One region of the Ligilactobacillus sp. RTP31139st1_D10_RTP31139_211217 genome, then DNA from elsewhere that is predicted to be linked to it. Evidence: predicted binding sites of a transcription regulator. Region 1 holds the regulator's gene; the other holds the start of a gene.

Region 1 (11,074 bases):
ATCGGAAGCTCCTCTGGCATAAAGTTTTTCCTCCCTGATCGTCGGTTCAAAAGGATCACTTTCCCATTTCTCCAAGGGTTCTGGTGGCTGAACATCATAGTGCTGATAAAACAAGATCGTTTTAGTCGGATCATTACCAGTAAATTCAGCAAAGATAGCTGGCGCATGTTCCGGACTCCCTAATTTTTCCACCCGAGCTGCCCCTAACTCATTAAAAACTTTCACCAGATACTCTGCCGTCTCGGGGATCTCTTTTTGCTGGGCTGAGATCGAACGCAAACGCAACAGCTCAAAATAGTCCGGTAAATGTTTTAACGCAAATTTACGTAAATTTTCTTTCATATTGCTCACTTCCTTTAGAAAATCACTTCATTTTTTTCTAAAGTATATTTAATATATTTTTCGTTGTCAATCAAAAAAGGCACTTCTGACAAGCGCCCCACTAGCTTAATTTTTCCTAACTCGCAGACGTTTCAAAATAACATCTAGGATCATGTATACACCAAACATCACAACGATCATTATAACTATGTTTATCCCGATCTCAAGCCAAGTATCATTAGGTAAATACCAAATCAAAAACAAATCACAAATAATATAACCGATCACGTTATACAAGATCTCCTTGTCAGCTTTCATAGTTCCCCCCTTATTGTGATAGCGCATCCATATCTAATCTTATTATAACATAATTATTGACCTCAACGTTGTAACCATTGACATCACAACCCCAGCAAAGTATAGTTGACTATATTGAAGTCATATTTAAAGAGGTGATATTCATGCAGATCTCAAGCCGTTTTACGATCGCTATGCACATTTTAACTTATATCGCTACTGCTCCAGCAGAAGAAAAAGTGACCAGTGAGATCTTAGCTGATAGTATCCAAGTCAATCCTGTGATCATCCGCAATATCTTGTCGCAGTTAAAAAAAGCAGACTTGATCACTGTCAAACGTGGGCAAGGTGGCGCAACGATCATTAAGCCGTTTGACCAACTGAGTTTATTTGATGTCTATCGAGCTGTCGATAGCGTTAAAGATGGAGTTCTTTTTAGTTTTCATGAGAATCCTAACCCAAACTGTCCTGTCGGGCGTAACATCCATAACATTTTGGATGATAAATTGCTTCGCGTCCAACAAGCGATGGAAAATGAACTAAAAGCGATCACATTAGCTGAAGTTTTACAAGATGCCGATAAGTATCTCGCTAACAAATAGATAATGAGAAGACCGCTATCTATGTAATAGAAATGTGTTCGGCAATACGGCGCTGACCGTATTGTCGAACACGCTTTATTTATAAGCATCTTTTTGCAATTGATAAAGCTCACGGTAAGTCTGATCAGACTGTAACAACTGGGCGTGCGGTGCAAAACCAGCAATAGTACCATTTTTCAAAAACAAGACCCGATCGGCTAAATGCACGGCTGACATTCGGTGCGTCACAAATAAGATCGTCTGCCCCGTGTCGGCTGCTAGAAATTCTTGATACATTTGTTGTTCACTGCGCGCATCTAAGGCTGAGGTCGGTTCATCCAAAAAACATAAGCTACTGTCTTTGTATAAACACCTAGCTAAAGCGATCTTTTGCCATTGGCCCCTAGAAAGTTCAGTTCCATGATCGAACTCTTTGCTTAAATTTTGTTGCAGATCTGCTTCTAATATAGTTAGCCCAACACGCGCTAAACAGGCTTTTATCTTAGAAATCGGACCTTTTTTTAACGCCGAAACATTAGTGGCCACACTCAACTTAAAACGACTAAAATCCTGAAAAGCTGCACTGAGATATTTGCGATAGCTTGCACACCGATACATAGATAACGGCGTCTCATCCAATAGGATCTGACCTTTACTTGAATCATAGTAACGCAACAAGAGTTTCACTAAAGTTGATTTTCCGGAACCATTTTCACCGACGATTGCGATTTTTTCGCCTGCATTGAACTCCAAATTCAGGTCATGTAATACTTCCACCTTCGAAAAAGGATACATAAACGAAACGTGCTCCAACTTGAGTTTTTTAAAATCACCTTTAAATTCTAAAGTCCCATCGGTTTGCTTTTCCTTGAATTCTAAAAAGCGCTGATATTTTTTGACCCAGAGCAACGAAGCATATAACAAACTCGAGTCTTCGACCAAGCGCGTCATCCCTTCAACTAGATAAGCGATCACCGAGATATACATCAATAAGGCACCGATCCCCAGGAGTTTTTTGCTGAACTTGTCCGATAAACCACCAAAAGCCACCAGCGCTGACTGCCACTGTCATACTTAAAAAGACTAAAGCTAAAAACATCTGCTTTCGCCGGATCTGGTCAACATTTTTTTGTGATAAGTTAAATAATTTCAGATAACGTGTGATCACCGCTGAAAACATATCGAATAAACGAACTTCCTTGGCATCGTCTCGCGCCAACAATAACGAACTCAAGTAATTTAATTTACGGGCATACTTGCTTCGTGTCACCATCGTTTCAAAGGCTTCCTGTTGGATCCGATACGAAACGAGCGTCTGTGGCACCAAAACGCCCAATAAAAGTAATGCGAGCCACATATTATATTTTCCTAACAACCAAAACATCCCACTTATAGTCACCACTTCACGCAAGATCGCAACTCCAAAAACGATCAAATTCACCGGACGCCAACTTGCACCCTCGTTTAATACTTCTAGATCATCAAAAAAGTCACTATCATCAAACAGCTCTAAGGAATTTAGCTGTTGCGACTTGCGCATCAAGGAGAGTTTGATAAACCCGGTCAACTTGTCTGTCAGCATCCCTTGAAAATTAGTCCCTACGACCGGCAAAACCTGCGTCAAGACCGTTGCTAGCGTCCATAAGCAAAAGAAATATCCATATGACTGTTGCGCACTCAACTGATCGACCAAGCGTTGGCCAGCCTGTACTCCTAAAACTGGCGCTAAAGCCTCTAACGGCGTCAAGGCTACCACGACTACCGAGATCAACAAAGTGGCCTTAAAGAAGATCTTATACATCTGAAATAATCATAAACTCGGGTCATAAGTTTTCACCTCGTATTTTTTATAGTTAGAATAATAATATCTTGCTTTGAGAAAACTGGCCCAAATCATCTCATTTGGTCTAAAATCCAACAGATTTGGTACATAAATTCCTTTAAGGCGTAAATTTAGTTTTAAATATTTCAAAAATAAGATCAAATCTTTGATACTTTTTCCTAAGAGGCATAAGATATAGACGGAGGTCTTTAAAATGAAATTAAATCACGGACTAATGCTTGGTCTCGCCTGCTTGAGCTTGGGGTTGGCGGGGACCGTTACCTATCAAGCAACAACTGATACCATCCAAGCTAACACAGTATCCACTAAAAACTTTAAACAGGTCAAACTCGGCATGAACAAGCGCCAAGTGATCGATACGCTGGGCAAACCGGCTCATGACAAATATGAAGCTAATGTTTGGACTTATCCGGTAAAAGATAAGCAAGTCTTGACCTTGATCTTTAAAAAAGACACTTTAGAAAATGTCAGCGATCATACCTTGATCAGCTCTAAAAATAGTGTTGCTAAAAAGGCGTCAGCTAAAACAAAACGCCAAAATATCAACACCGCTTTTAGTGATTATTTCAAACAAGCCCATGAATACGCTAAAGCTGGGCAAACAGAATTTTCTTGGAGCACGATGATCCAAAAAGTTATTTTTGATGGTGATGATGAGATCAAAGTCAGCACGGTGGATGGTTTTAACGACACACCCGCTACTGAAAAAAATATGATCGCTAAAAAGATCGCTGAACTCAGCAAGTCATTTCTACATCGTTACAACAAAAAAGACTTTGACCTAGAATTCTACGAAAATAAACACGAAGTCGGTAGCAATAAAAATGATTCTTTGACTAAATTCGAATGGAAAAACAATAACTAGTAAAAAGCCTGACCTTGATCATTTGATCAAAGCCAGGCTTTTTCTAGTTATGCTTAGTCTTCTTTACGGCTGTAAGTTTCAATGTCATGCAAGATAAGGTTTCTGAATTCATCTTGAGTCATTGTTTCAGTCTTTTCACTACCGTATTTACGAACAGTTACAGTGCCGTCAGCTACTTCTTGGTCACCAACAACTAAAGTATATGGTGTCTTCATCACTTGTGCTTGACGGATCTTGTAACCCATCTTTTCATTTCGGTCATCGATGCTTACACGGATCTGGTGTGCACCCAATTTTGAGATCAATTGACGCGCATAATCCAAGTGAAGTTCATTCTTAACTGGAATGATCTCAACTTGCTTTGGAGCTAACCAAGTTGGGAAAGCACCTTTGTACATTTCTGTCAAGTAAGCTGTGAAACGTTCCATCGTTGATACGATACCACGGTGGATCATAACTGGACGGTGTTCTTCACCATCAGCCCCTGTGTACTTGAGGTCGAAACGTTCTGGTAACAAGAAGTCCAATTGGATCGTGGAAAGTGTTTCTTCCCCACCAAGAGCTGTCTTAGTTTGAACGTCTAATTTAGGACCGTAGAAAGCAGCTTCGCCTTCAGCTTCAAAGTAATCTAAGCCAAGATCATCCATAGCTGCTTTGAGCATGCGTTGGGATTTTTCCCACATTTCATCATCATCGTAGTACTTATGTGTGTTTTCAGGATCACGGTAGCTCAAACGGAAACGGTAGTCCTTGATGTCAAAGTCATTGTAAACATCGACCATCAATTGAAGTGTCCGCTTGAATTCTTCTTCGATCTGATCTGGCGCTACGAAAGTATGACCATCATTCAATGTCATTTCACGTACCCGAGAAAGACCTGTCAAAGCACCGGATTTTTCGTAACGGTGCATCATCCCAAGTTCAGCGATACGCAATGGAAGATCACGGTATGAACGGATATGGTGGTTGTAAACTTGAATGTGGGATGGGCAGTTCATCGGACGCAATTCAAGTAATTCACCATCACCCATATCCATTGGTGGGAACATGTCTTCGCGATAGTGATCCCAGTGACCTGATTGTTTGTAAAGATCAACGTTAGCTAAAATTGGTGTGTAAACATGTTCGTAGCCACGAGCAACTTCTTTGTCGATGATATAGCGTTCGATCGTCCGACGGATCGTTGCCCCATTTGGCATCCAGTATGGGAGACCAGCCCCAACTTTAGGATCAACAAAGAAGAGGTCTAAATTGTTACCGATCACACGGTGGTCACGTTCACGTGCTTCTTGACGACGTTGTAATTCAGCCTCAAGGTCTTTTTGCTTGTAAAAGGCTGTTCCGTAGATACGTTGTAACATTGGGTTGCTTGAAGCACCTTTCCAGTAAGCACCAGCCACTGAAAGCAATTGGAACACTTTGATCGCACCAGTTGAAGCTAATTGTGGTCCAAATGAGAAATCATTGAAATCACCTAACTTGTGAGCTACGACTTTACCTGCGTTATCGGCAGCGATCTCTTTGACTAATTCAGTTTGGTATTGATCACCGGCAACTAATTGCAAAGCTTCTTCTTCCGTATATTCAACACGTTCGATCGGTAAGTTTTGCTTGATGATCTCTTGCATCTTTTGTTCGATCTTTTCAAAATCAGCTTCGGCCACTTGACCAGCTGCATTGTCTGTATCAAAGAAGAAGCCATGTTCTAAAGCTTCACCTTGACCAAACTTCATTTCTGGATAAAGGCTATGCAAAGCACTAGCTAAAACATTAGCTGCTGTTTGCCATAACACGTTCATCCCTTCATCAGAATCTTTAGTGATGATCTCGATCGTACCATCTTCATTTAAAGGTTCGTTGTAATCCACTAATTTACCGTTAAATTTACCTGCAACAGACTTCTTAGCTAAGCTGATACTGATAGACTTTGCGATATCTTGTGTTGTTGTTCCAGCTGCAAATTGTTTTACAGCACCATCTGGAAACTTAACATTGATCTCTGACATTATATGTTCCTCCTTGATTTTTACCAAGACATAAAAGACGCCCCTAGTGCTACATTTAACACTAGGGGCGTCTTTAACGCGGTTCCACCCAATTTCAAGGTCAGTTGACCCTCTCTTGATCGTCGATAACGGAAACGAGCCGTCCTACCTTTGCAGTAGGCTATCGTGATAAAAGTGGTAAGCTCCTCTTTAAGAGACTTGCAGTCAAAGGCCTCTTTCCCTGAATTGATTTGCCGTTTGTCTTTTACTTAATGTAATTCCTATTTAAGCACGAAACTTCTTTAATTTCAAGTCATTATTCCGGATTTCGGCGATTTTTTCCTACAACATGATACTCATCAGCCAAAAATTTGATCCGTTCCATGATGCGTTTGGCCTTCAAAGGCTCTGCTTCGCCCCGGTTGTTGACAGTCAAATATTGTTGCTCTAGTTGTTCTAACGAAAGATTCGAGCTAAAAAATGTCGGTAATTCTTCTTGCATCCGATATTGCAAAATAACACCTAAAACATCATCTCTAATCCAGCTACTCAAAGAATCAGCTCCGATATCATCAATCATCAAAACTTGAGCTTTTTTCAAATTATCGATATATTCATTTGTCTGATTTTTACCAATCGAGCCCTTGATCTCAACCGCAAATGATGGAAAATGCACCAGTGTCGTCTGGTAACCTCGCTTAGCTAGATCATTAGCGATCGCCGCCAAAAGATAGGTCTTACCGACTCCAAAACTGCCTTCGAGGTATAATCCCTTATGAAAATCTTTTGGTGCTTTGGTATAACTAGTGATAAAAGATAGCGCCGCTTTTAAAGCTTCCATCCGCTCATCACTACGCTCGTAATCTTTTAATTGCGCCCGACGAACACTACGCGGTAAATTGATCGTCTTGACACGAGCTTCTAGGGCTTTTTGTTCACGTTTAGCTTTTAATTCTGCGGTCGGCACATACACGACTTCGATCCGATGATTGCTGATCGCAAGTATCGGTAGGTATCCGGGTGCAAAGGTCTGTTTTCCTTGAGCTAGCTGTTTTTTTAGCGTTACGAATTCATATAACTTGCTGGCACTTTTCATCACATCAGCTTCCGTCAGGACTTGACTGTTTTCCGCTAAAAAAGTCCGCACTTCATCATCTTGTAAGATCTCAGCGATCAGTTCTTGATAACGCTGGTTCCAATTGTTTTTTTGCATCCGCTCCGTCAAGTTTTTCCCTAGATCTTCCATCCTAGCCACCTGCCTTTCTATTCACTTTGTTCCAATTGAGCTAACAATTCATCGATCTCAGCATTCAAGGCCTGTTTATCCTCTTTAGCCGGTTTAGATACAGCTTTATTTTCTTTTGTCTTAGCCCAGTCCGGCAAAGTCTCTTTTTGCACGACTTGTTGCTTACGCCCATAATATTGCTTTTGTTTCTGCTTTTCTCGTGCTTTTTGGTTAGCCTCGCGCATATAAAGCATGGCTTCTTCTGGGGTCTGGATCTTCTTTTCAGCCAACTTAGCTGCAGCTTTGGTAAAGCGATTAGCGACTTTATCTTCCAGCATCGTATTATTTTGCGCGATCAAATAATAGTGCAGGAGCACATTGATCACCGCATTAGGTAAAACTTGCTTTTCAACTAGATTTTTGACCGTATAACGCTCTAAATTCGTCACAAAACTGTGCTTTTGCCGTTTGAGTTCTTCGATGAATTCCAAAGGTAGATATTGTTTTGAAACGGCGATCAGCGCTAGATCAGTTTGCGTCAATTCCGCACTCACCGCCGGATCAACTGGTTCAGTCACTTTCGACTCTTTAGGTGTTATCTCTTTGAATTGCCGATCAAATTGCTGTGTGGCTAATTTTTTGACGAGCTCAAGATCGACTTTATCATCTTTGACATTTAGTGCTTGTTCGAGCAATTTGACGAGTTCTAGTTCATCTAGACCATACAACAAAGAGATCGACTTTAAGGTCTCAAGTGAACGGCTGATCTCAGTTGCGGGTACAAAAGATCGGGCTAAAAGCTCTTTTAAATATTCTACATCCAGATCGACTTCGACTGAATCGACGAGATTTTTAGTCGGTTTAGGTATCGCTTTTATCTGTGAATTTTTGAGTAATGCATCTTTTTTCACCGTAAAAACATCTAGTAGCGACTTGGTGATCTCTTTGGCATTAGCATACGTGAGATCTGGTTTGACAAATTCTTGTTTTAACTCATCATATTGGGTCTGTCCCAATGAATCGGCTAAAAGCATGCTCAAGAGATCATCTTTAAAGAAAGCCTCAGCACTCAAAGGAGCTTGTAACTCATAGATAAACACTTGACCAAGTTCATCTTTTTGCACGAATGTCTTCAATAACCCGAGGGCCTCTAATCTGATCCGCGCTTCGTAAAAGTCGCGCAAACCTAAACTCAAAATATCCAATAACTCTTTATGCATCCGGCGGGCTAACAGGTCTGGTGTTTGAGCCACTTTAGTCGCTAATAGTGAATAAACACCATAAGCATTGACCCCCATCAACGGTTGGTAGAGCTTTAAAATGACTTTGAACTCTGTCGAACCGATATGGGCTTTAGTATTGACGACGTAACCATCCTTAGGCGACATCTGCCTTAATCCTTCACTCATCGCCTAACATCCCCCAACTACTTATTTTTTTCGTTGTCACGTGCCATCAAGTCTTGCAATTCCTTCGCAAAAGATGCCATATCTTTAAATTCACGATAGACGCTCGCAAATCTGATATAGGCGATATCATCGACATTTGCTAAGATCTCCATCACATATTCACCGATCAATTGACTCGAAACTTCATTCCCGCCGACTGCCCGGATCTTTGTTTCGACTTGATCGACGATATTTTGGATCTCATCCATCGCGACGGGCCGTTTTTCAGCCGCTCGCATGACACCCCGCAAGACTTTTTCACGATTAAATTCTTCTCTAGCACCATTTTTCTTAATAACTAAGAGTGGCGCTGCTTCTACTCTTTCAAATGTAGTAAAACGGAAACCACAATTTTCACATTCCCGCCGGCGCCGAATGGCATGTCCATTGTCGGCGGGACGGCTATCCACTACACGTGATCCATTTTGATGACAATTTGGACACTTCATAATCTTTACCTCGCTGCCTAATTTTCGATTAAATTATTTATCTTTAGCCATTTTATCACTTGCGCTTGCGTTTCTTCAACTGTTCCCGAACTATCTACTGTAATTGTAGCCAAATTTCGCCTTTTTTCAGCCGACATCTGACTAGCGATCCGCTCAAGTGCCGCCTCCTCACTCAAATGATCGCGTTCTATGATCCGTTTTAGCTGAAGTGCTTTAGGAACTTCAACATTGATAACTGCATCACAATGATCTGCATAACCATTTTCAAATAATAAGGCAGCATCGATCACAACTACTTTATCGCCCTTTTGCTCAGCTAAAGCTAGCTGTTTTTCATATTCAGCTCTGATCAATGGCTGCATGATCTGGTTTAATTGAGCTAATTTCTTAGGATCATTGAAGACGATCTTGCCGAGTTTAGCCCGATCTAAAGTCTGATCAGCTTGGATGATCTGAGATCCAAATGTTTTTTTTAATTTAGCTAAACCAGGGGTCGCTGGTTCAACGACTTGGCGGGCGATCACATCAGCATCGAGGATCTTAAAATCTAATGTTTGTAAAAAATTACTGATCGTCGTTTTGCCCATCCCGATCCCACCAGTCAAGCCTAGAATATATGACATTTTACCACCTGCTGACAATGCGGACAAAAATGCGTGCCCCGTTGTCCCACTACGATCTTTTGGATCTTTGTTCCACAACGTTTACATGGCTCATCGGTCCGGCCATAAACATCTAGTTCGAACTGAAAAGCGCCTGTTTTTTGGAAAGCATCCGTGTAACTTCTGATCGTTGTGCCACCTGCTTTGATCGCCTTAGCTAATTCAGTGATGATATTATCATGCAGTATCGTTGCTTGGTCTAAAGTCAATTTTTGACATGACGTCTCAGGATGGATCTTACTTTGCCACAACACCTCATCAACATAGATATTACCTAGACCCGTGACCAAGGTCTGGTCGAGTAAGGCGGTCTTGATATTTTTCTTCTTTTTTTGTAGCTTTTGATAAAAGTCAGCCACTTTAAAAGTTTCAGCCACTGGCTCTGGTCCTAATTTGGCTAACCCAGGCAATTTTTCTTCACTACCCGTTTGAACTAATTGCATTCGCCCAAATTTACGGACATCGTTATAGCGCAATTGCCGGCCATCGGCTAGATCAAAGATGACATGCGTATGTTTATCGACTGGATCAGTCGCTTCTTTGACATAAAACTTACCCTCCATGCGCAAATGGGAGACAACGGTAAGGCCATTTGTAAACCTAAAGAGCAAATACTTGCCCCGACGTTCGATCTTTTCAAGTGTTTGCTCTGTTAATTTAGCTTTAAAATCGTCAGCATCACCAACGATCATCTTAGGATATAAAACTTCGACTCGCGCGATCTTTTGACCTAAAACTAATTTTTGCAAACCGCGACGGACAGTTTCTACTTCTGGTAACTCTGGCATTTTTTCACCTCATCTTATACTATTTAGTCTCAAACCACGTCTTACCACTAGCGCTTTCGACCTTTAATGGGACCGACAGCTCAACAGCTGAATCCATGATCTTTGGCACTAACTCTTTTAATTTAGGGATCTCTGCTTTCGGTGCTTCAAAGATCAACTCATCGTGCACTTGTAACAACATTTTGGCTTCTAAGCCCGCATCTTTTAAGGCTTGTTGCATATTGATCATTGCAACTTTGATGATATCAGCTGCACTCCCTTGGATCGGAGTATTCATCGCTGTCCGTTCCGCAAATGAGCGCAAGTTGTAATTTTTGCTCTTGATATCTGGCAAGTACCGTCGGCGATGGAAAAGTGTTTCAACGTAGCCTTTTTGACGCGCACTCTCAATGATATCTTGCATGTATTGATGGACTCCAGGAAATGAAGCTAGATACGTCTCCATAAATTCTTTGGCTTGTTTACGCGTACTTCCGATGCTTTGAGCCAAACCAAAATCACTGATCCCATAAACGATCCCAAAGTTGACCGCTTTAGCTTGCCGACGCATGTTAGCCGTAACTTCACTTGGATCATCTAGTCCAAAAATACGCATCGCAGTATTAGCATG
Region 2 (11,074 bases), on a different contig from region 1:
ATCATGACTTTATCATAGTTGATCTTTTGATTTAGGTTCATTTTTGCCAAAATATCTTGCAGGTCGATCAAAACCCTGACCCTCTTTCAATAAAATTTCTATTTTACAGTATAGCACACTATTATCGTGTATAATATTTTTTAGAAAAGAGGGATCCCTATGCAAAAATATCGCGCTAAACTACAACGCTATACTGTTATCCTGACTGTCATCACCTTGATCGTTAGCGGGATCTTCATTGTCTGTGCCTTGAATAACGTTTCAAAAATGCTACTATTGACACTATTTTTATTACTATTTTTCGCTTTAAGCTCGTTGATCAGTGTGATCTTCATGCTCTATCTCCCACGTTTAGAAAAACTCTTAGCTAAACGGCGCAAGCAAAAAAAAGCCACTGACAAAAAGTGACCGTAATGCATCTACGCTATATAATCAACAAGCGATCCACCAAAACGCATTTGATGGATCGCTTTTTCTATTCGCCCCGAATCTCTTTAGCGATATTAAAGGCTGACCAAGCTTTCGGCCATCCAACATAAAAGGCTAGGTGGGTAGTGATCTCAGCCATCTCATCTTTGGTGACCCCATGAGCTTTGCCAATGTTCATGTGGGCTCTAACTTGCTCAAAGTTTCCCCCTGAGATCAAAGCTGCTAAAGTGATCACACTACGGTCATGGGCGGATAATTTATCTTCCCGTGAACAAACTTCACCAAACAAAGCATCATCATTCAATTCGTCAAACTTGGGTGCAAAATTTCCCCGGTTATCTCGGCCAGCGGTTGCAAAAAACTATCCTTTCGAAGTAGCTAAATATAACTATTTAACTTTAGAGCGAACTACAAGCTTGGCTCAAAGCGATCCCCGACAGTGCCAATGTTTTGGGGACTAGCAATCTCTTGGGCAATGTTACACCTTTGGCAAGACAAAGTGATGTTTGCCTATTGTGTGTCAAAAGTGCCTTTGAGATGTTTGATACCTCTGAGCTCGTCTTTATCCCCTTCACTCCACTTCGTCACAGTAAACACATCTTGGCGTGGTGTAAAAATACCGAATTATCCCTCGCAGCCCAAGAATTTATCGAATTCGCTAAAAATAATAAGCTTTAATCATCGAGCTGTTTTAATTATTTTTTCATAATCCTCTAAAGCGTGCTATAATCCATATAAGGCGATCTAACCAGCCTACAAAGGAGGAATTTTTATGACTGATCTAGTTGATCTTGACTGGGAAAATTTAGGGTTCGACTATATGGAGCTACCCTATCGTTATCGAGCACATTATAAAGATGGCCAGTGGCACAAAGCTGGCTTGACTGAGGACGCGACGATCGCGATCAATGAAGGCTCACCTGTCTTTCACTATGGCCAAGCTGCATTTGAAGGCCTAAAAGCGTATCGCTGTAAAGACGGTAGTATCAATCTTTTCCGGCCCGATCAAAATGCAGCACGGTTACAACGTAGCTGCCAACGTTTATTAATGCCAGAAGTGCCGACAGAGATGTTCATCGACGCTCTAAAGCAAGTGGTAAAGGCAAATGAAGCCTATGTTCCTCCATACGGTTCAGGTGGTACCCTTTACTTACGGCCAAATATCATCGGGGTCGGACCAAATATCGGCGTCCATCCCGCTTCTGAATACATCTTTACCGTCTTTGCCATGCCCGTTGGTAACTACTTTAAAGGTGGGCTCCAACCAACTAACTTCTTAGCGGCTAACTATGACCGAGCTGCGCATAAAGGTACTGGTCAAAGCAAGGTTGGCGGTAACTATGCGGCTAGTCTTTTACCTGGGGCTGAAGCTAAAAAACAGGGCTTTTCGGACTGTATCTATTTAGATCCACTTGAACATAAGAAGATCGAAGAAGTTGGTTCAGCTAACTTCTTTGGGATCACTAACGACAACAAGTTCGTTACTCCAAAATCCCCTTCGATCTTACCAAGTATCACCAAATATTCCTTGCTCTATCTCGCCAAAGAGCGCTTGGGGATGGAGACTGAAGAAACTGATATTTACTTAGATGATCTTGATCATTTAGTCGAAGCTGGTGCCTGTGGGACTGCTGCTGTGATCTCTCCGATCGGTGGTTTCCAGATCGGGGACAAGTTACACGTCTTTTATTCTGAGACTGAAGTTGGTCCAGTCACCAAGAAACTCTATGATGAATTGACCGGGATCCAATTTGGCGACAAAAAAGCGCCTGAAGGTTGGATCGTTAAAGTTTAAAATATAGTGTAAAAGCGGTCAGTACTGTATAGATAACGAAAAAATCACCATGATGCCAAAAACGCATCGTGGTGATTTTCTTGTTATTTCTTGAGAGCTACTTTCTCGCTATATAGCTTATTTGCGCTTATGTTTGACCACCGTGAAGAAATGCAGTGTGATCGATAAGAGAATAAAAAAGATCACTACAAAAGAGATATAATTATTCCAAAATCCCAGTGTTTGCCCCAATAGATGCAAGACCCCCGTTTGGATCAACATCGTGATAAAAGCCATCGCGGCTACAATGAAAAATAACTCGATATAACGTTTCACAGTCTGATCATCCTTTCGCTGTAAAGTGCCAGCTTTTTGGCCTAAACGTTGTAATTCAACTTGTTTTTTAGCCGGTAAAGACGTGAGAAAATATGTATCAGTTTGAACAGCCTCACCCGCTTTGATCAAGCCAAGGGTCGTCATGACCTTATCCATTGTCCGCAACGCCGCATCGGTTGTCCCGGTGAACATGTTTTCCCAAGTTTTAGCATAGCAATTCGTCAGTAAAACATAGTGTTTATGTTCAAATGGCTCGATCGGGTGCGGATCGCCATTTTTATCAAAACGTAAGGTCACTTGGCGTAAGCAATCCAAAAAGTTTTTCATCACACCCGATAACGCGCCCCAATATGTCGGAGCTGCTAAGACCCAAACATCGGCTTGCTTTAACTTTTCAACGAGCTTATCTAGGTCAGGACTTCCAGGATAGATCGCATGGTCCAATAAAAAGATCTGTTCGACTTCATTTTCGGGTCCGACATTGGCTAAAACTTGATCTAGCATCTGCTTGGTTATTCCATCCCGCTTATAGCAGCCCGCAATTCCAATAATTTTCACATAATGCCCTTCTTTCATCGCATCTTTACTCAATAAGCATCCGTTTACATTATAGCACAGTCTAGTTTCGAGACTATGAGCTGGGCTTAGCGCTAAATTAATTAAAAAATTTATCCATTTTTAAAACCCCGATTATGGTATATTAATATATATATCATTGTAAGGGGTATTTTTATGACTAAAAAGCTATTCGGACTCGTGAGTCTACTCTGTGCGTGCCTATTTTTCTTTAGCTTTAGCACCACAGCTCATGCAGAAAAAACTTATCAGATCGGGACAGATGTTACTTATCCACCATTTGAATTTGCCAATAAAGATAATCAATATATCGGGATCGATATCGATCTGTTAAAAGCGATCGCCAAAGAAGAAAATTTCAAAGTTGAGATCAAGCCCGTTGGTTTTAATGCTGCGGTCCAATCGCTTCAATCGGGCCAATTAGATGGGATCATGGCGGGGATGGCGATGACCGACGAACGCAAAGTAAAATTTGATTTCTCTGATCCATACTACAAAACTGGCTTTGTGATGGCAGTCGCTAAAGACAGTAAGATCACTAAGCTCGAACAGTTGCGTGGTAAACGCGTGGCGATCAAAACCGGTACGGCTGCTGGTGAATATGCCATGTCTTTAAAAGACAAATATGGCTTTACCACTGTTACATTTGACGACTCTGACAATATGTATAACGATGTCGTCAACGGAAACTCGGTCGCATGTTTTGAAGACGTCCCAGTTATGCAATATGCGATCAAAACCGGCACGGCCCTTAAGATCGTGACTAAACCTGCACGTGGTGGTTACTACGGGTTTGCGGTCATGAAAGGTCAAAACCAAGAATTACTCAAAAAATTCAACGCTGGTCTAGCTAAGATCAAGCAAAACGGCGAGTATAAAAAGATCGTGGACCGTTATTTGAGCTCTGAGACCGTTGCTGCACAAAAAGATGCCAAAAAAGATGGCAACAGTGAACGAACATTTTTCGGGTTACTAAAACAAAATCGCCAAGCCTTGTTAAAAGGTCTCGGCGAAACTTTATATTTAACTGTCGTTGGGATCATTTGTGCGACGATCTTCGGGGTGATCATCGGATTGCTCGGGATCTTGCCAAATAAATTTGCGCAAGGCTTCTCTACCACTGTTATCTATATTTTCCGTGGTTTACCACTCCTAGTGCTGGCCTTGTTCATCTATAACGGGCTCCCATCGCTAACTGGGGTCAAGATCCCGGCCTTTGTCGCTGGGGTGATCACCTTGATGTTAAACGAAGGTGCCTACACCGCGGCCTTCGTCAAAGGTGGGATCGAAGCGGTCGATAAGGGTCAAATGGAAGCAGCCCGTTCATTAGGTCTTCCATTTGGTACCGCCATGCGTAAAGTTATCTTGCCACAAGGGCTCAAGATCATGGTGCCATCCTTTGTCAACCAGTTCATCATTACCTTAAAAGATACCTCGATCCTCTCGATCATTGGGATCTTAGAATTGACTCAGACGGGTAAGATCATCATCGCCCGTAACCTTGAAGGCTTCAAGGTTTGGACGATCATCGCTTTGATCTACCTGATCATCATCACACTTTTGACTTGGTTATCAAATTACGTGCAAAAGAAAATGAAATAATTATTGAAAATAGCGCGGACTCCACCATGATAGTGGGGCCCGCGCTATTTCTATAGCACTAAATTTTTAGTCTGTCAGCGTGATCACGTTTTGGAGTGGAACATCAAATTCATCTACTGGCCACTGCGCTGTTGGATAAGCCATTGCTGGCGCCGCCAAAGATACAGTATTTCCTGGGAAATTCTTCAAATAGCGATCATAGTAGCCCCCACCAAACCCTAAACGGATCTTACTGTCCAAAGCATAGGCTATGCCCGGAACGATCAAAAGATCTATGTCAGTTTGAACTTTTTTAGTATCATATTTAGGTTCTAAGACACCAAACTTACTCATTTCAAAATCATTTTCCGTCTCTGCTGGTAAAAATACCATCTGGCGCTTAGGCAGCGTGCGCGGATAAAAAACTTTTTTTCCTTCACGTTTAGCCTGAATGCTTATCACTTCAGTCGGTACTTCGATCTTACCTGCCATCGTCAGCCCGATCGTCTGCGCTTGTTGCCAAATGTCTGTCATAAATAATTTTTCTGCTAACTTACTTCCGGAAGCGTTGGTTTCGAGCGTATTATTGGCTAATTTTTCTAATTGTCGTTTGCGAAATTCTATTTTAGTCTGCATCAGTATCCCCCCTCATCTCAAGCATAAGCTACGCACTACAAAAAAAGCAACCGCCAAGAACTGACGATTGCTTCGTGTGTGTTATTTCATTGTTTAGGAGAAGTTTTAGTCTTTAGCTTCTGTTTCAGGTTCTTCTTTCTTAGCATCGTCTTTACGTTCTGCGATAACTAAGACTCCATCTTTCATATCTGCTTCTAAATGCTTAACATCAATGTTATCCAAGTAGAAGTCAGTTACTTTATCACGAATTTGTTGTTCGATGACACGACGCAATGGACGAGCACCCATAGCTTCATCGTAGCCTTGTTCGATCAAGAATTCCTTAGCTGGTTCAGAAACTTCTAAGTCTAAGCCCTTCTTAGCCAAGTTGTGGTTTACATCAGCTAACATTAAGTCAACGATGTGGTGCAAGTCTTCCTTGGTCAAGTGTGAGAATTCGATGACCGCGTTGAAACGGTTCAAGAATTCAGGTCTGAAGTATGGAGCTAACTTCTTCATGATCTCTTCGTCTTTATCTTTATCGCCTGTCAAAGCTTCGTTACCAAAGCCAGCGTTTGAAGTTGCGATGATCACTGTGTTCTTGAAGTTGACTGTGTTACCTTGACCATCTGTCAAACGACCATCATCAAGCACTTGTAATAACAAGGTGATTACTTGTGGATCAGCCTTTTCGATCTCATCTAACAAGACGATCGAATATGGTTGACGACGAACACGTTCAGTCAAAGTATTGCTGTTGTCATCATAACCAACATAACCGGCTGTTGTCCCGATCAACTTAGAAACAGCTGTCCGATCTGAGTATTCAGACATATCTAAGCGGATGATCGCATCTTTGTTACCAAACATGTCATAAGCTAATTGTTTAGCTAATTCAGTCTTACCAACACCTGTAGGCCCAACGAATAAGAAGGAACCAATTGGACGGTTGCCATCATCAAAGCCAGCACGGTTACGACGGATAGCGCGCGAAACAGCTTCGACCGCTTCGTCTTGACCGATAACTTTGCCCTTCAAACGGCTTTCGATATTGCGTAAGCGTTCGATGTCGCTTGCACCCATCTTAGATACAGGAATACCTGTCAAACGTTCTACGGATTGAGCTACATCGTCAACGGTTGCTGTAACTTTTTGTGCTTCTGAATTGCTGTTTAATTTTGCTTCTAATTCATCGATCTTAGCTTTAACATTCAAAGCTTCTTCGTAATCTTCTTTATCAGCAGCAGCTTGTTGTTCATCTTTAGCTTTCTTGATCTCAGCTTCGATCTGCTTAGCATCTGTAACTGTGTGTTGTGATGCTAAGTGAGCGGCCGTCATATCTACTAAGTCGATCGCCTTATCAGGTAATGTCCGTTGTGGGATATATTGTACTGATAAGTCAACGGCTGCCTTCAAAACATCGTCTGGTAAGACAACATTGTGGTGGTCTTCGTAAAGTTTACGGATACCTTCCAAGATCTTGAAGGTGTCTTCTGGTGTAGGTTCGTTAACGACAACTTCATTGAAACGCCGTGCTAAAGCAGCATTCTTCAAAATAGTGTTACGATATTCGTCTTGTGTCGTTGCACCGATAACTGAAATTTCACCACGCGACAATGCAGGTTTCAAAATATCAGCTAAACCTTTCGAGCCACTGTCACCACCGGTCGAACCAGCACCTAAAATTTGATGGATCTCATCAAAGAACAAGATGATGTTGCCAGCTTCTTTGACTTCGTTGACCAAGTTTTGGATGTTTTCTTCAAAGCTACCACGATATTGTGTCCCAGCTTCAAGTGAAGAGATATCAATACTTACGATCTCTTTATTCTTGATCGCAGCTGGTACATCGCCGTTCACGATGGCTTGGGCTAAGCCTTCAACAACAGCTGTCTTACCAACACCAGCATCCCCAACTAAAACAGGGTTGTTCTTTGTCCGACGAGCCAAGATCTCAGCTGCTTCTTGGATCTCTTTCTTACGTCCGATAACTGGATCTAACTTACCTTCACGTGCATCTTGGGTCAAATTGCGACCAAGCTTTTGCAAAACACTACCTTCTTGTTGGCCAGCTTGTTGTTGCATTGCAGCTTGTTGAGCTTGAGCAGCAGCTTGTTGTTGTGCTTGATTTGGCAAGCGACCTGTTTGACGATATTGTCTGAATTCTTCAGGTGTAACTTCATGACCATTTATCATGTAACGACTGCTTTCTGAGCTTAAGCCGTTGTTGCCCCATAATTGATTAAAAATGTCGTCCATGTCTCCAAATGGATCTGTATATCTAGCCATAAATAATCCCTCGCTTTTTTACTTAAATAATTTTCTAAATTTATAACGCTTGTAATATACAACTTATAATTTTACATTGCAAACAAAAACACTCGCCTGCAGAAAAAAGCCCAAGTGACCAACCGGAGCTTTTTAGATCATAAATCGTAATACTACATTACTTCCAATTCATATAGTTTTCTTCGAGCTCTTGCAAAACTTGCCACATCGTTGCATGTTGTGCCCTAGCTAAGGCATCAAGATCACGCAAATTCAAGGAAGTTGCCCGAGTTTGTTGCTTGTTGAACGATTTATGAAGGGTCGTATAACCATAACCCGACCTCTTGGATACCTCATAAATGGTCAATTCCTTTTCACGTAGGTAACCTTTGATGTCGATCTCCATTGGTTCTCACCTCCACAAAAATAATTATACCACATTTGTGATACTTCACAAGTGTAAAATACCACAAATGTGAAATATTTTTTTAAACTTTATTTTTTAAGTAATAAGCTAAAAAATAACCCCTACACGTAGTAGGAGTTAGCAAAATTTATTTAAATCACAGGGCGTGGGCAGAATTTTGGCATCAATTCGTCAAAATCATATTCTTCCAACGCTTCCAAACCTTCTTTTGTAACATCAAAATATGCGGTCAAGCCTTGGGCGATCATCAAGTTGACTTCTTTTTCAGGATCAAATTGCACAACGATCACTGGCGTCTTGGTGGCATAAGCATAACCGATCTCAAAGGCTGTTCCTGAGTCTGGTTCGTTTTCTTTGGTCTCTTCTAATTTGTAGTCCACGATCGCTACGACTACATCGCTAGCATCGATTTGGTTAGTATCAAGGCCAAAAGTAGCTTTTTGCCACTCAAAGCTTCCAAATTCAGCTGCTTTATATTCATGTTCATGGGGAATAAAAATATTTTGAGCATCGATCGTTTTATTATTGCTCAATGCTTCTTTGACTTTAGCGATCCGTTCTTTTTGGGCTGGACTAAAAAATGGTGATGCAAGATATACAGATTTCATTTTGTGGCCTCCTAAAGTAAGTATATTTTCAGTATACGTGACCAAAATCAGTAAAAGCAAGTTATTACTGTTAAAACGATACGCGTCTCCATTCCTACAACATGTTGTGGTTAATTTTAAAAAAACACAAGATAAGCTTTATTTTTGATCGATTTCCGAGTATGATTGTAGAGGTACTTAAATAATTTAACACTAACCAGACATTATTAGGAAAGGATGCTTCAATCATTTTGATCACACTATCAGGAATCATCGGCTCTGGGAAGTCGAGTTTAACCGAAATTTTGGCGCAAGAATTAGGCACCAAAGCATATTATGAACCGGTCAAAGACAATCCCGTCTTACCTATCTTCTACAAAGGTAACGAGATCGCCGCTAAAAAGCGCGCTGCGGGCGATAAAGATGCCACTAACCCGTATGCCTACCTCTTACAAACATTCTTCTTAAACCGCCGTTTTGCGATGATCAAGGCTGCTATGCAAGAAGACAACAATATCTTGGACCGCTCGATCTACGAAGATGAGATCTTCATGAAGATGAACACCGAAATGGGCAACGCAACCGAAGTCGAATACGATATCTACAAGAGCTTACTTTCAAACATGATGGAAGAACTTCCATTTGCTTCCCATAAGAAGTCACCCGATTTGATGATCACGATCAAAGTGTCCTATGATACGATGTTAAAACGGATCGAAAAACGCGGCCGTGATTACGAATTAGTCGAACGTGATCCTTCCTTAGTCGAATACTACCAACGTCTTTTACGTCATTACGCTGTTTGGATGGAAGAATACGATTCTTCGCCCCTTTTGATCATCGATGGCGACAAATACGATTTTGTTGGCAGTGTGGCTGATCGGATCGCCGTCTTAGAACAAGTTGAAGAAAAGCTTTACGAACTAAACAAGATCAGTAAAGAACAACTTGATGAACTAAAGAAACAACATCTTGAATTATTAAATGAAGTTGGGTAATAATAGAGCTGAGAGCACTTTCTTAGCTCTATTTTTTTATGGAAAAAGGTTTTGTTATATGGAAAAAACTGAACGTAAAGATCTCAGAAAAACACTTTGGGTCGGTCTTACCTGCCTAATAGCATTTAACATTGCTATTTTAGAAGCGCTTGTCATCTTAAATCCAGAAAATCCCGATGAAACTGGCATCCCGTACTTTTTTGCCGTTGCTGCTGAATTGTTCATTATTTTTGCCGCTACAAATAAAAGGACCCAACGCCACCTGTTTGATGTTTATCGCAAACCAACTGCGCAAGAATTTTTTCAATGGGTCTGCTTTTTAGGGCTGACACAGATCATTTTCAGCTACAACAGTGCCTTGATCGAGATGCTCTTAAACTTCTTTCATCTGAGTGCTCAAAGCCAAGAAGAAAGTGCCACTGGAGCTACTGAAATGCTCTCGATGTTTATCTATGGGTCATTTCTAGCCCCGTTTGGAGAAGAGATCTTATTTCGTGGTTTTCTCCTGCAAAACTTCAAACGCTATGGCACCCGTTTTGCAATTATTTTTTCAGCCTTTTTATTTGGCATCTACCATGGCAATATCGTCCAGACACCTTTCGCCTTCATTTTAGGCATCCTTTTAGGGTATGTCGCTGTTGTATACGGTTTGAAATATGCGATCTACGTCCACATCTTCAATAATATGATCTTAGCTGACGTGATGGACCGCTTTTTGGGACTTTTCCCGGAAAATATAGCTACAGTCATAAACATCATCATTATGGGCGGACTGGCGCTATTAGGGCTCTATTACCTCTGGCGTAAGTTTAAAATGCGCCAACACAAACTACTCGCCCCAGTCGATCTCACCGTCATAAAAGCCGCTATTTTCAACTTACCCTTCTGCCTTTTGCTCGCTATCTGTCTGTGGGAAATGATCAGTGGATTGACCCCACTCAAGTAAGGGATATCGCTTGCAGATTTTTAAGCCAAGGGAGTATCATTAAATAAAGAGATAAAGGTAAGGTGATGCATGATGGCACTTAATTATAAGCGTGTATTAGTAGCGATCGATGGTTCTAAGGGTTCTGATATAGCGTTAGAAACTGCGATCGATGTAACTAAAAGAAATGAGGCTCATTTAGATATTTTACGTGTCTTGGATCTCAATTCACTCGAATACGGTGGCGCCGGGATCGCTTTAGATGGGGAACAGATATATCGGATCGAACAAGAAAACGAAGCATATTTGCTCAAATTACGTGAAGAACTCATTGAAAAGCATGGTTTTAAGACCGATCAGATCAATGTCCACATTCGTTTTGGTAATCCCAAGATCGTGATCACCGAAGATTTCCAACCCGAATACAACATTGACATGATCATCGTTGGTTCGACCGGTAAGAGTTTCTTACACCGCATCGTAACTGGTTCTGTTGCTTCGCATGTGACTCGAACAGCTAAATGTGATGTGTTAGTGGCTCGCTCCACTGAGGAAAAT

The links. Region 1 encodes NrdR, which represses ribonucleotide reductase genes. Its sites were predicted from a motif close to ACACNATATATNGTGT; they were not measured.
Region 2: the regulator NrdR is predicted to act here: its motif matches at 8,709-8,724, upstream of ABT996_RS08900 (deoxynucleoside kinase).

The regions. Positions count from the first base shown of each region.
Region 1 is NZ_JBCOAR010000001.1:222,021-233,094, forward strand. It holds gene ABT996_RS01065 (M20/M25/M40 family metallo-hydrolase) at 1-342, opposite strand, end outside; gene ABT996_RS01070 (DUF6007 family protein) at 448-639, opposite strand; gene ABT996_RS01075 (Rrf2 family transcriptional regulator) at 783-1,220, shown strand; gene ABT996_RS09485 (ATP-binding cassette domain-containing protein) at 1,296-2,249, opposite strand; gene ABT996_RS09490 (hypothetical protein) at 2,155-3,000, opposite strand; gene ABT996_RS01085 (outer membrane protein assembly factor BamE) at 3,236-3,907, shown strand; gene thrS (threonine--tRNA ligase) at 3,961-5,913, opposite strand; gene dnaI (primosomal protein DnaI) at 6,209-7,138, opposite strand; gene ABT996_RS01100 (replication initiation and membrane attachment family protein) at 7,156-8,526, opposite strand; gene nrdR (transcriptional regulator NrdR) at 8,544-9,014, opposite strand; gene coaE (dephospho-CoA kinase) at 9,032-9,637, opposite strand; gene mutM (DNA-formamidopyrimidine glycosylase) at 9,622-10,464, opposite strand; gene polA (DNA polymerase I) at 10,484-11,074, opposite strand, start outside.
Region 2 is NZ_JBCOAR010000016.1:16,072-27,145, reverse strand. It holds gene ABT996_RS08955 (epoxyqueuosine reductase QueH) at 1-71, opposite strand, end outside; gene ABT996_RS08950 (hypothetical protein) at 160-408, shown strand; partial or broken gene ABT996_RS08945 (carboxymuconolactone decarboxylase family protein) at 476-781, opposite strand; gene ABT996_RS08940 (type 2 periplasmic-binding domain-containing protein) at 898-1,107, shown strand; gene ABT996_RS08935 (branched-chain amino acid aminotransferase) at 1,202-2,224, shown strand; gene ABT996_RS08930 (flavodoxin family protein) at 2,342-3,097, opposite strand; gene ABT996_RS08925 (amino acid ABC transporter substrate-binding protein/permease) at 3,272-4,717, shown strand; gene ABT996_RS08920 (5-formyltetrahydrofolate cyclo-ligase) at 4,784-5,332, opposite strand; gene ABT996_RS08915 (ATP-dependent Clp protease ATP-binding subunit) at 5,438-7,600, opposite strand; gene ABT996_RS08910 (hypothetical protein) at 7,758-7,985, opposite strand; gene ABT996_RS08905 (nucleoside 2-deoxyribosyltransferase) at 8,138-8,614, opposite strand; gene ABT996_RS08900 (deoxynucleoside kinase) at 8,845-9,591, shown strand; gene ABT996_RS08895 (CPBP family intramembrane glutamic endopeptidase) at 9,650-10,537, shown strand; gene ABT996_RS08890 (universal stress protein) at 10,610-11,074, shown strand, end outside.